2 regions of the Photobacterium sanguinicancri genome follow, and region 1 is predicted to be linked to the other one. Evidence: riboswitches for the same ligand, from Rfam matches in the RefSeq annotation. Region 1 holds a riboswitch; the other holds the start of a gene.
What was found. Region 1 has a riboswitch for cobalamin ahead of OCU87_RS10575 (cobalt-precorrin-5B (C(1))-methyltransferase). Riboswitches for the same ligand answer to the same signal wherever they lie in the genome.
Positions count from the first base shown of each region.

Region 2: it holds a riboswitch for cobalamin, as region 1 does, so the genes downstream of both, OCU87_RS16235 (TonB-dependent receptor domain-containing protein) here and OCU87_RS10575 (cobalt-precorrin-5B (C(1))-methyltransferase) in region 1, are expected to answer to the same signal.

Region 1 is NZ_AP024850.1:2,233,024-2,237,406, forward strand. Features, by position in the region: gene cbiE (precorrin-6y C5,15-methyltransferase (decarboxylating) subunit CbiE) at 1-184, opposite strand, end outside; gene OCU87_RS10570 (precorrin-8X methylmutase) at 184-837, opposite strand; gene OCU87_RS10575 (cobalt-precorrin-5B (C(1))-methyltransferase) at 830-2,026, opposite strand; cobalamin riboswitch at 2,212-2,400, opposite strand; gene OCU87_RS10580 (histidine phosphatase family protein) at 2,485-3,141, opposite strand; gene OCU87_RS10585 (hypothetical protein) at 3,643-4,167, opposite strand; gene OCU87_RS10590 (hypothetical protein) at 4,145-4,383, opposite strand, start outside.
Region 2 is NZ_AP024850.1:3,523,648-3,528,030, forward strand. Features, by position in the region: gene OCU87_RS16230 (Dph6-related ATP pyrophosphatase) at 50-709, opposite strand; gene OCU87_RS16235 (TonB-dependent receptor domain-containing protein) at 790-2,625, opposite strand; cobalamin riboswitch at 2,663-2,880, opposite strand; gene trmA (tRNA (uridine(54)-C5)-methyltransferase TrmA) at 3,027-4,133, shown strand; gene OCU87_RS16245 (YijD family membrane protein) at 4,221-4,383, opposite strand, start outside.

The sequences.
Region 1 (4,383 bases):
CCATTGATAGACGTTTCCCTTTGCATTGAGGGAACCAAGTTAGTAAACGATCGTTACCTGCAATTATACGAGCTTGCGCCACCGCATTGACCGCACGGCTGGTTAAACTCATGCAGCCATCTTCTGGCACGCCCACAACCGTGATCGCGGGCTGTTCAGAAAAATTGGTATCACCGCTGAGCATTAGACCGACTCCATCAGCAAAGCATGAATTGTTGAAACCACTAATGGGCTTCCCCCTTTTCGTCCCACACTAGCGATATAAGGGATTGTGGTTTGATCGATCAGTGCTTGTTTTGATTCTTCCGCTTTCACAAAGCCAACAGGAATACCGATGATGAGCGCTGGTTTAGCTTCGCCCGCTTCCACCATACGTAAAATTTCAAACAAGGCTGTCGGCGCGTTGCCAATAGCAATGATAGAGCCGTCTAATACACCGGCTTCACGCGCATATTGCATGGCTTGAATCGCTCGGGTTTCACCGCTGGCTTTAGCCCGTTCAATCACTGTTGGGTGGCTGATAAAGCAATGTGCTTGGTTACCATGTACTGATAGACGCTGCTGGCTCAAACCTGTCGATATCATTGTGACATCGGTAATAATTTTGGCCCCTGCTTGTAGGGCTTGAATACCCAAACTCACCGCATCCTCACTGAATTGAAATAACTGAGCGTATTCAAAATCACCAGTGGTGTGGATGGCGCGGCGGACGACATTCCATTCAACAGATGTGAACGAATGTCCGCCGTGAAATGCTTCTATTTCATGGTCGATAATCGCGAACGAATTATTTTCGATTTGTCGACCTTGCGCAGTCATTTGCTGCATCTTATTCATGGTATGTCCTTATGCGCTGACGAGTGTGCTCACTGGAGCTGTAACAGTTTTTCGTATGATGGGAAGGTGAATAGTGTTTAGCCAGTAGGCTGCCATCAAAATCAATCAAGCGAAACTCGATATTGACGTGATGATCAACATAGACAGCTGCGTGCTCCGCAGCTTGTTGGCATAACAGATCTAAAAAGGCTTGTGGGGATGTTTCACGCCATAAATCTAAAACATGGCGGCCCGTATTCGCCTTGCTTATTTGCTGACACAGCTCTGCTGAGCACTCGCTTTGAACAGCAAGATCAGCCAATAATTGAAAGTCTATCGCGCGACCCGATACATGGGTCATCATGTAGCCAGCCACCATTTTGGCTAACTTGCCAATCATGGCGACAACAGTGACTTTTTGAACTTGATAACGTTTGCTGGCACGTAGCCCGACACCGACAAAATCACCCGCTTGAATAAAGCAGATACTGTCTAAATGTGGCAGCATTGCCATGGCAGATTTTTCTGAGCGAGAGCCAGTGGTGAGCACAACGTGATTTTGTTGGTTCGCGTTAGCAATTTGAACCGATTGACGCACTGAAGCAGAAAAAGCAGAGGTGGAATAAGGTTTGACCGTGCCACGCGTGCCTAGAATAGAAATACCGCCGATTAATCCTAGACGAGGACCAATGGTTTCTTTGGCTCGTTCTTCGCCATCAGGCACACGTATTTCTAACGCGATACCTTGCTGACAACAGCTACGTAGTTTGGCATCGGCGTTTAGGTTCCATTCTAGCTGCACCATATCGAGGATATTAGCCCGAGGAACAGGGTTTATCGCAGGTTGCCCAACGGGTAGCTCCAGCCCCGGCAGCGTTACTCGAGCAACCCCTACACCACCATCAAGAGTAAAACCTAACTGTTCACTCCATTGTGCAAAGCACTGAATTTCAGCATCGTGGGTACAATCAGGATCATCGCCTGCATCTTTAATAACGCCCGCGAGTACCGCTCCTGCGTGATGCTCAAGCTGAGACACAGCAAAAGTGGCAGATTCTAGATTGGGCAGCGTGATTGTTATAAAAGATGGTGAACGCCCTGTTAGCAAGGCATGAACAGCGGCTCGACTGGCAGCCGCAGCGCAAGCGCCAGTTGTAAAACCAAAGCGTAAATCACTGCGTTTTTTAGAACGCTTAACCTTGGTAACCAAAGCCCGCTCCACTGATTTTTTGACTCGCCATGACGCCTTACCATTCCATTGTGGTAATGTTGCATAGCTTAATCTTAAAGCTCGGCATTCATTACAGGGGTTACAATACAATTACCCCCGAATAGCCAAGCGCAACGATAGAGAAATCGCCGGAAGGTACGATGCTGAGTATCCCCGCTCAGAATTCGGAAGTTAATGAAGTAACAGGTATCCTGACTGACGACTAGACCACTTTAACCCCTTCCCAAATGATGCAATCATCATCCAGTGGCTTGGTTAAAACTCATCGCTTACAGTTGCGGGTACAGTTCAGGTTTTTCACCTGATTCCCTGCATGGTATTCACCATGTTCACTCAGTACTTTGACTGAAATGACATTACTTATTATGTGGTTTATTATCAAACTAGTTTAATGATATGCCCCTAGTTATCAACAATAATATTTACTTTTCATTTACTTAAATTACGTGTGATGCCTTTAGCTCAAAAATATTCATTTCAGTGTTCATCGGAATACCTTCTCCGCATGACCACGATGTTCGACCATGCAGAATATTGTTTGCGCATCGAATCCACTCGCCGTGGCTAACCACGTAAACCGTTTTTCCTGCGTGTCGTCTTGCTAAAGTACGCAAAAATCCCACAACTCGGTGTTCAAACATCGGCTCACTTTCTGCCAATAGCTCTGCTGCTATTGTATGACACGCATCCAATCGTTTTTCATAGCGTTTTTGATACGCTAACCAGTGTTGAATAAGTAAGAAACCGTCATTACATTCATTTTTTCGCTTACCCTCGAGAATACCAAACCTTCTTTCCCGTAAACGTTGATCTGGCACGATATATCCACCACTTTTATTACAAATAATGCGTGCAGAAGCCATCGCTCGCCCTAAGTCACTCGTGTACACCACATCAGGTTTGTATAAATGACACAATCGGTTATTCACCGCTGTACGCAAGAGGGTTTTCCGTCCTTGAGTGGTTAACGGACTATCGCGCCAGCCTTGAAGTTTATTCGCCAGATTCCATTCTGTTTGACCATGACGAATCAAAATAAGTGTAACGCTAGCTTCATTTGGATTTAAAAGCCCATGCAGATTTGTTGAACTCATTAGATCACTTGGTTATTGGTTATTGGTTATTGGTTATTAGCGTAAGCGAAGGTTCGAAGGGTTAACACCTAACAAACCGTAATTTAAAGTTTACACTTTGGTGTATTTTTACAGAAACAGCATAAGGCTATGGTATAGCCGCAATCAAGCAAAGTCGGTATTATCAGCCTCAGCAATTTATTGTCGCTTTTCACTTTTTCGTACTCAGTGAAAAGCTTGTAAGTCCTTTATTTTTGGTCATTTAAAGGTTTACACCTGTGGAAGGCAATAGTTCGGTCAAACTCGCCTTCCCGACTCCTCACGCTACTTCCCTAACGGTAATGTACTTTTGTATGTTGTCGATTTTTTTGTGCCTATTTTTCGTGCCTGTAGTTCAATGTTATAGCCATCTATCGGCATGGATAACTTCGTCCCACTCTTTCAGGTACAAAAAAGCCAAGTGACTGGCACTTGGCTCTTATATTACTGTGATGCATTATCACGCTTTACATGTGAAGCATATTACATGCGTTCAACTTTCATTTTTGGCACTTTAACATCCACCACACAAGTCATTTCCATATGGCGTGAAGGCAATGTTTTGGTGTCACAGTGACGAAGCTGAGCCACACCTACGCCAACAGCCTTACTGGTTAAGCAAGATTGGACATCACCGTATGATGACTGCGAACCGTTGCGGTCTAGCACAGTCTCATTTTGGGTAAAGTGCTTCTCGATAGCAACTCCGTTAGTTTCCATAACAGCTAAAGATAATGCACGATCACGTGCCGCTTCTTCCAGCGTTGTAATGCTATCGCGATCACCGCCAGCAACAACAACTGTTTGCTTAGACGTCACGTAAATACGTTCACCAGCGGCATCCGTCTCATGGATAACATGCATGTTAAGCTGACTTTCACACGAGCTAACATCACCAAAAATCTTTGATTTTGCCGGTGGTACGTGAACGGTCACCCCTGGCTCAGATGCACAGCCAGCAAGAAGAAGTAATACCGTTGCTACACTAAGCTGTTTTAATTTGTTCATCGTGTTTTTTGCTCATCTGAAAGTAGTTTTCAACCATAGGAATCGAATCTAAGATTGCCATGTTCTTAGGATCAATCACGTTAGCTTTCTTAATCAGCTTGTAAGCCTGTTTGAACTCACTCTCAAGGAGCTTAATCATCCCCATGTTATGAGTCGCAATTGCCTGATCAGCAACGTTTGGCGATGCTTGCGCAATTTGCTGGAACATAGCATACG
Region 2 (4,383 bases), 1.3 Mb from region 1:
AGGCATATCATACTGCGATTTACAAGGTTCAGAAACCTGCATTATTACCTTAGTAGAGATACCGCTGGTAATGAAACCGTGTTGCTCTTTCTATAAATGAAGGTGAAATTGCTAATCGCCTTTTGAAGCAAGGTGCTGCTATGACAAGCGTATGAAATTCGCCATTTTCGCCACAGGGATCAACACCGCTAGGTAAAGAGTCTATAAATTCAGGCGTATACCATTGCCCGCAGTAATCACCCGTCAATTGTTGAGTATCCACGGTTGTAACTAGTGTTTGGATACCACGCGTAATTATTTCCTGCGCTAGTAGAGAGCTATCTTCTCCCATCAAAGGAAAAACGCATTGCCATCCAGCAGGTTCAATATAGCTGCGACGATAATCTGCAATACCATTACAGAACATATCACCAAATGCGACAGCATCAATGTTCAACTCTGAATCCTTTAACCCCATTATAACCGTAGACTGATAAACATCATTTGCAGGGAATACACTCGGCAATAAAATGGTGACCAAAGGAAGCTCAGCAAGATTAGCTTGCTGATAAACGACGTCAATTGGCGTTGCTTGGAAAGGCACTTCATCTGCAAGGTAGGTGGTGAATAAGCCCACCACGTTATATCGAGGGTCTTCAAGTAATCGAAGTAGAGTCAATGCTGAGTCTTTACCCGAGCTCCAGCTGATGATGACATTAATGGGTTTCATAGTTTATCAACGCTATGTGGTTATGAAATAGATATAAAGAAGGCCGCTAATAAGCGGCCTTTATCAACGAGATAATATTTCTAGAATTGGTATGAGCCGTTCACATAAAATGCGCGCTCTGGAGCTGGATACCCTTTTGCCGTTTCATACTTTTCATTTAGCAGGTTATCGACACGACCACGGACAACCAAAGCATCTGTCACTTGATAGGTCGCCGATAGATCCCACAAACTTGTCGCAGGTAAATAGCTGTCATCGGTAGGAGCAGTTGTCGGTAGGTCTAAACGCTTACCTGTATATAAGTAAGTTAAACTTACCGTAGCATCCCCAAATGCTACATCACCAATCCACTTATAATTCTGTTTTGCACGACGTGCGAGCTGAACATCTTTCGCATCTTTATGATCTTTAAAATCAGCAACAACAGTATGGTTTACAATGCCAGTCGCAAACTGAACATCAAGTTCAACACCTTTAATTCGAGCATCGACATTATCAGATTTAAACTTACCATCTGCGCCTTTATACCAAATAATTAAGTTGTCAACCTTGTTATCATAAGCTGCAAGATTCCATTGCATAAATTCATAATAACCCGATGCACCTAGTTCGAAGTTTTTAGACTCTTCAGGCTTCAATTCAGGCTTTGACGCTAAATCAGAATACGTTGGAGCTTTAAATGCAGTGCCATAGCTCGCTCGCACACGGTGCTGCTCATTAATTTGATATGCCGTTGCTAAAGACCACGTCGCATAGTTATCGTACTTGTCATGCTTGTCATAACGAGCATTACCTTCAACCGTTAGTTGGTTCAATTCCACTAAGCCAGAAACATAGCCACCGTAATTATTACGACTTTCACCCGCTAACTTATGCTTTGAACCATAACTTAAGGCATCATCCTTTAGCTTTTCACGGCGCCAATCAAGTCCGCCACCCAGTTGCAACATCTCTGTTAGTTGATAAAGGTTCGCCCACTGCACATTGAACATATCGGAATTTGCGCGAGTGCTCGCATTATCTTTACCTTCACTCTGACTGTAATTGAGTGACTGGGTGTCTTGATAGTTCGTACTAAACTGCGTTTGCCATGCTGCTGCTTGGTGTTCAAGCTGCGCGGTGACATTCTGGTTTCGCACATAACCAAAGTTTTTCACACCATAGCTATCATATTCAGCTTCATTCTCATACCAGCTCGCTGAACCATAGGCTTTAGTGTTATCAGCTAGTTGATGTTCATAACCAACTAGTGCATTTTTGCTGTCGTAGCCATGCTTTACACCATCATTTTTACCTGGTTGTGGTCGCACATTATAACCATCCGTTTGAACGAAACCTGCGGCCACTTGTAAATGACCCGCATCGCTCACGTCAGATTTAGCAACAAAGTTCGCTTCTTTGTATGCTCGACTACCACCGCCCAACGTCATTTGCTTAGTGTCATCACCTTGCTGAGAGCGAGTGATAATATTGATTACACCACCAATGGCATCAGAACCATATTTTGCAGCACCAGGACCACGGATGACCTCAACACGCTCGACTAAACCAATAGGGAAACGGTTAAAGTTAACACCACCACCAATTGACGAGCTGATTCGTACACCATCAACAAGCACTAGTGTCTGGTTACTATTTGCACCACGAATATAAACTGAAGCGTTTTGTCCTAAGCCACCATTTTGTGCAACCTCTACACCAGGTAAGCGACGCAATACTTCTGGTAGCGCTTTAGCTTGAATAGCTTCAATTTCTTCACGTGTTACAACACTGATCGGCGCTAAAACAGAAGATACGGGTTGTTCAAATCGATTCGCTGTTACCACCATCACATCATCGGTTGATGTTTCAGTCGCAAAAGCCTGACTTTGGATAAATAGAGGGGCTAACGCCACTGCTAAGAGCGTTTTTTTCATTAGATTGGATACCTTAAGTCGCGTTTATTACTAAGCACATTGCTTCGAAGCACTGGTTGGTATTCGGACTTAAGAGCGTGGTTTACACCGCCTACGGCAACAACTTCCCATTTCATCTATTGCTGAGTTTAATAGACAAAACAGTGTTTGGGACTACGTCCATGTGCTTTCGTTCTCTATCACCGCTGCGCGTCAGTTACGGATTTTCACCGTATTCCCTAGCCATCATGGCAAACCAGCGCACCGCGAATCCTAGTAACCCCGTCATTAATTGTCTAGCTTTGTTTAGACTTAACAGCAAATAAGCGCCAGCTTTGACACTTTATCTGCCTCAAGGCTGGACATCCCGCAACAATACAATAAAATCTCCGCTCTTAATTTGAGCAGTTTGAGGCAAACAAATGGCATCCACCGCAGTTAATCCCGCTGATTACCAACTTCAGTTGGATGAAAAAGCAGAACGAATTCAAAATATCTTCGCAGATTTTGAAACGCCAGAGCTTGAGGTTTTTGCCTCACCTGCTGAACATTACCGTATGCGAGCAGAGTTCCGTGTATGGCATGAAGGTGAAGACCTTTACTACGCAATGTTTAATCAAGCGACCCGCGAAAAATACCGCGTGGATCAATTCCCAGCAGCCAGTCGTCTTATCAACGATTTAATGCCACTGATAATCGATGCGCTAAAGCCAGTTCAAGCACTGCGCCACAAGCTATTCCAAGTGGATTTCCTCTCGACGCTAAGCGGTGAAATTTTAGTTTCATTGTTATACCACCGTCAGCTAGACGAAGCATGGGAAGCAGAAGCTAAAGCCTTAAAACAACGCTTAAATGATGAAGGGTTTAACCTGAATCTAATTGGCCGTGCACGTAAACAGAAAATTGTTCTAGACCAAGAACATGTGATTGAAAAGCTGAAAGTGCATGATCGCGTACTCACATACAAACAAGTTGAAAACAGCTTTACTCAACCCAACGGTGAAGTAGCACAGAAGATGCTTGAATGGGCTGTGGACTGCACCCAAGAAAGTGAAGGTGATCTGTTGGAGTTATACTGTGGTAACGGTAACTTCTCACTAGCGCTAGCACAAAACTTTGAACGTGTTCTCGCCACAGAGCTAGCTAAACCATCGGTAGACTCTGCGCAGTTTAACATTGCCGTAAATAATATCGACAACGTTCAGATCATTCGTATGTCAGCAGAAGATTTTACGGATGCGATGGAAGGTAAGCGTGAATTCCGCCGCCTCAAAGATCAAAATGTCGATTTGCAGAGCTATAACTGCAACACTATCTTCGTTGATCCACCGCGCTCGGGTATGGACGAAGGCACCTGCCGAATGGTGCAAGGCTATGAACGTATCATGTACATTTCATGTAACCCAGATACGTTAAAAGAAAACTTAGCTATCTTAAGCGAAACACACAACATCACGCGTTTTGCTCTTTTTGATCAATTCCCATACACCCACCACATGGAAGCTGGTGTATTGCTGGAACGTAAATAAGCCTCGCTTATTTATGACGGTCATCAAAAACAAAAAAGGCGCTTTAAGCGCCTTTTTTATTGCATTTATTTAATGAATAAATAAACGTTAAGCTGCCGCTTCTTCTTTCTTACCCATCACACCAAGTTTCACCGCAACCCAGAACAATAGGCCAAGAGAAATCATTAGTGGTAAGAAGTTTGAACCCATTTCAGGCATTTGTGCACGTAGGAAAGATGAATAGCCAAATGCACCTACTAAGAAACAAGCA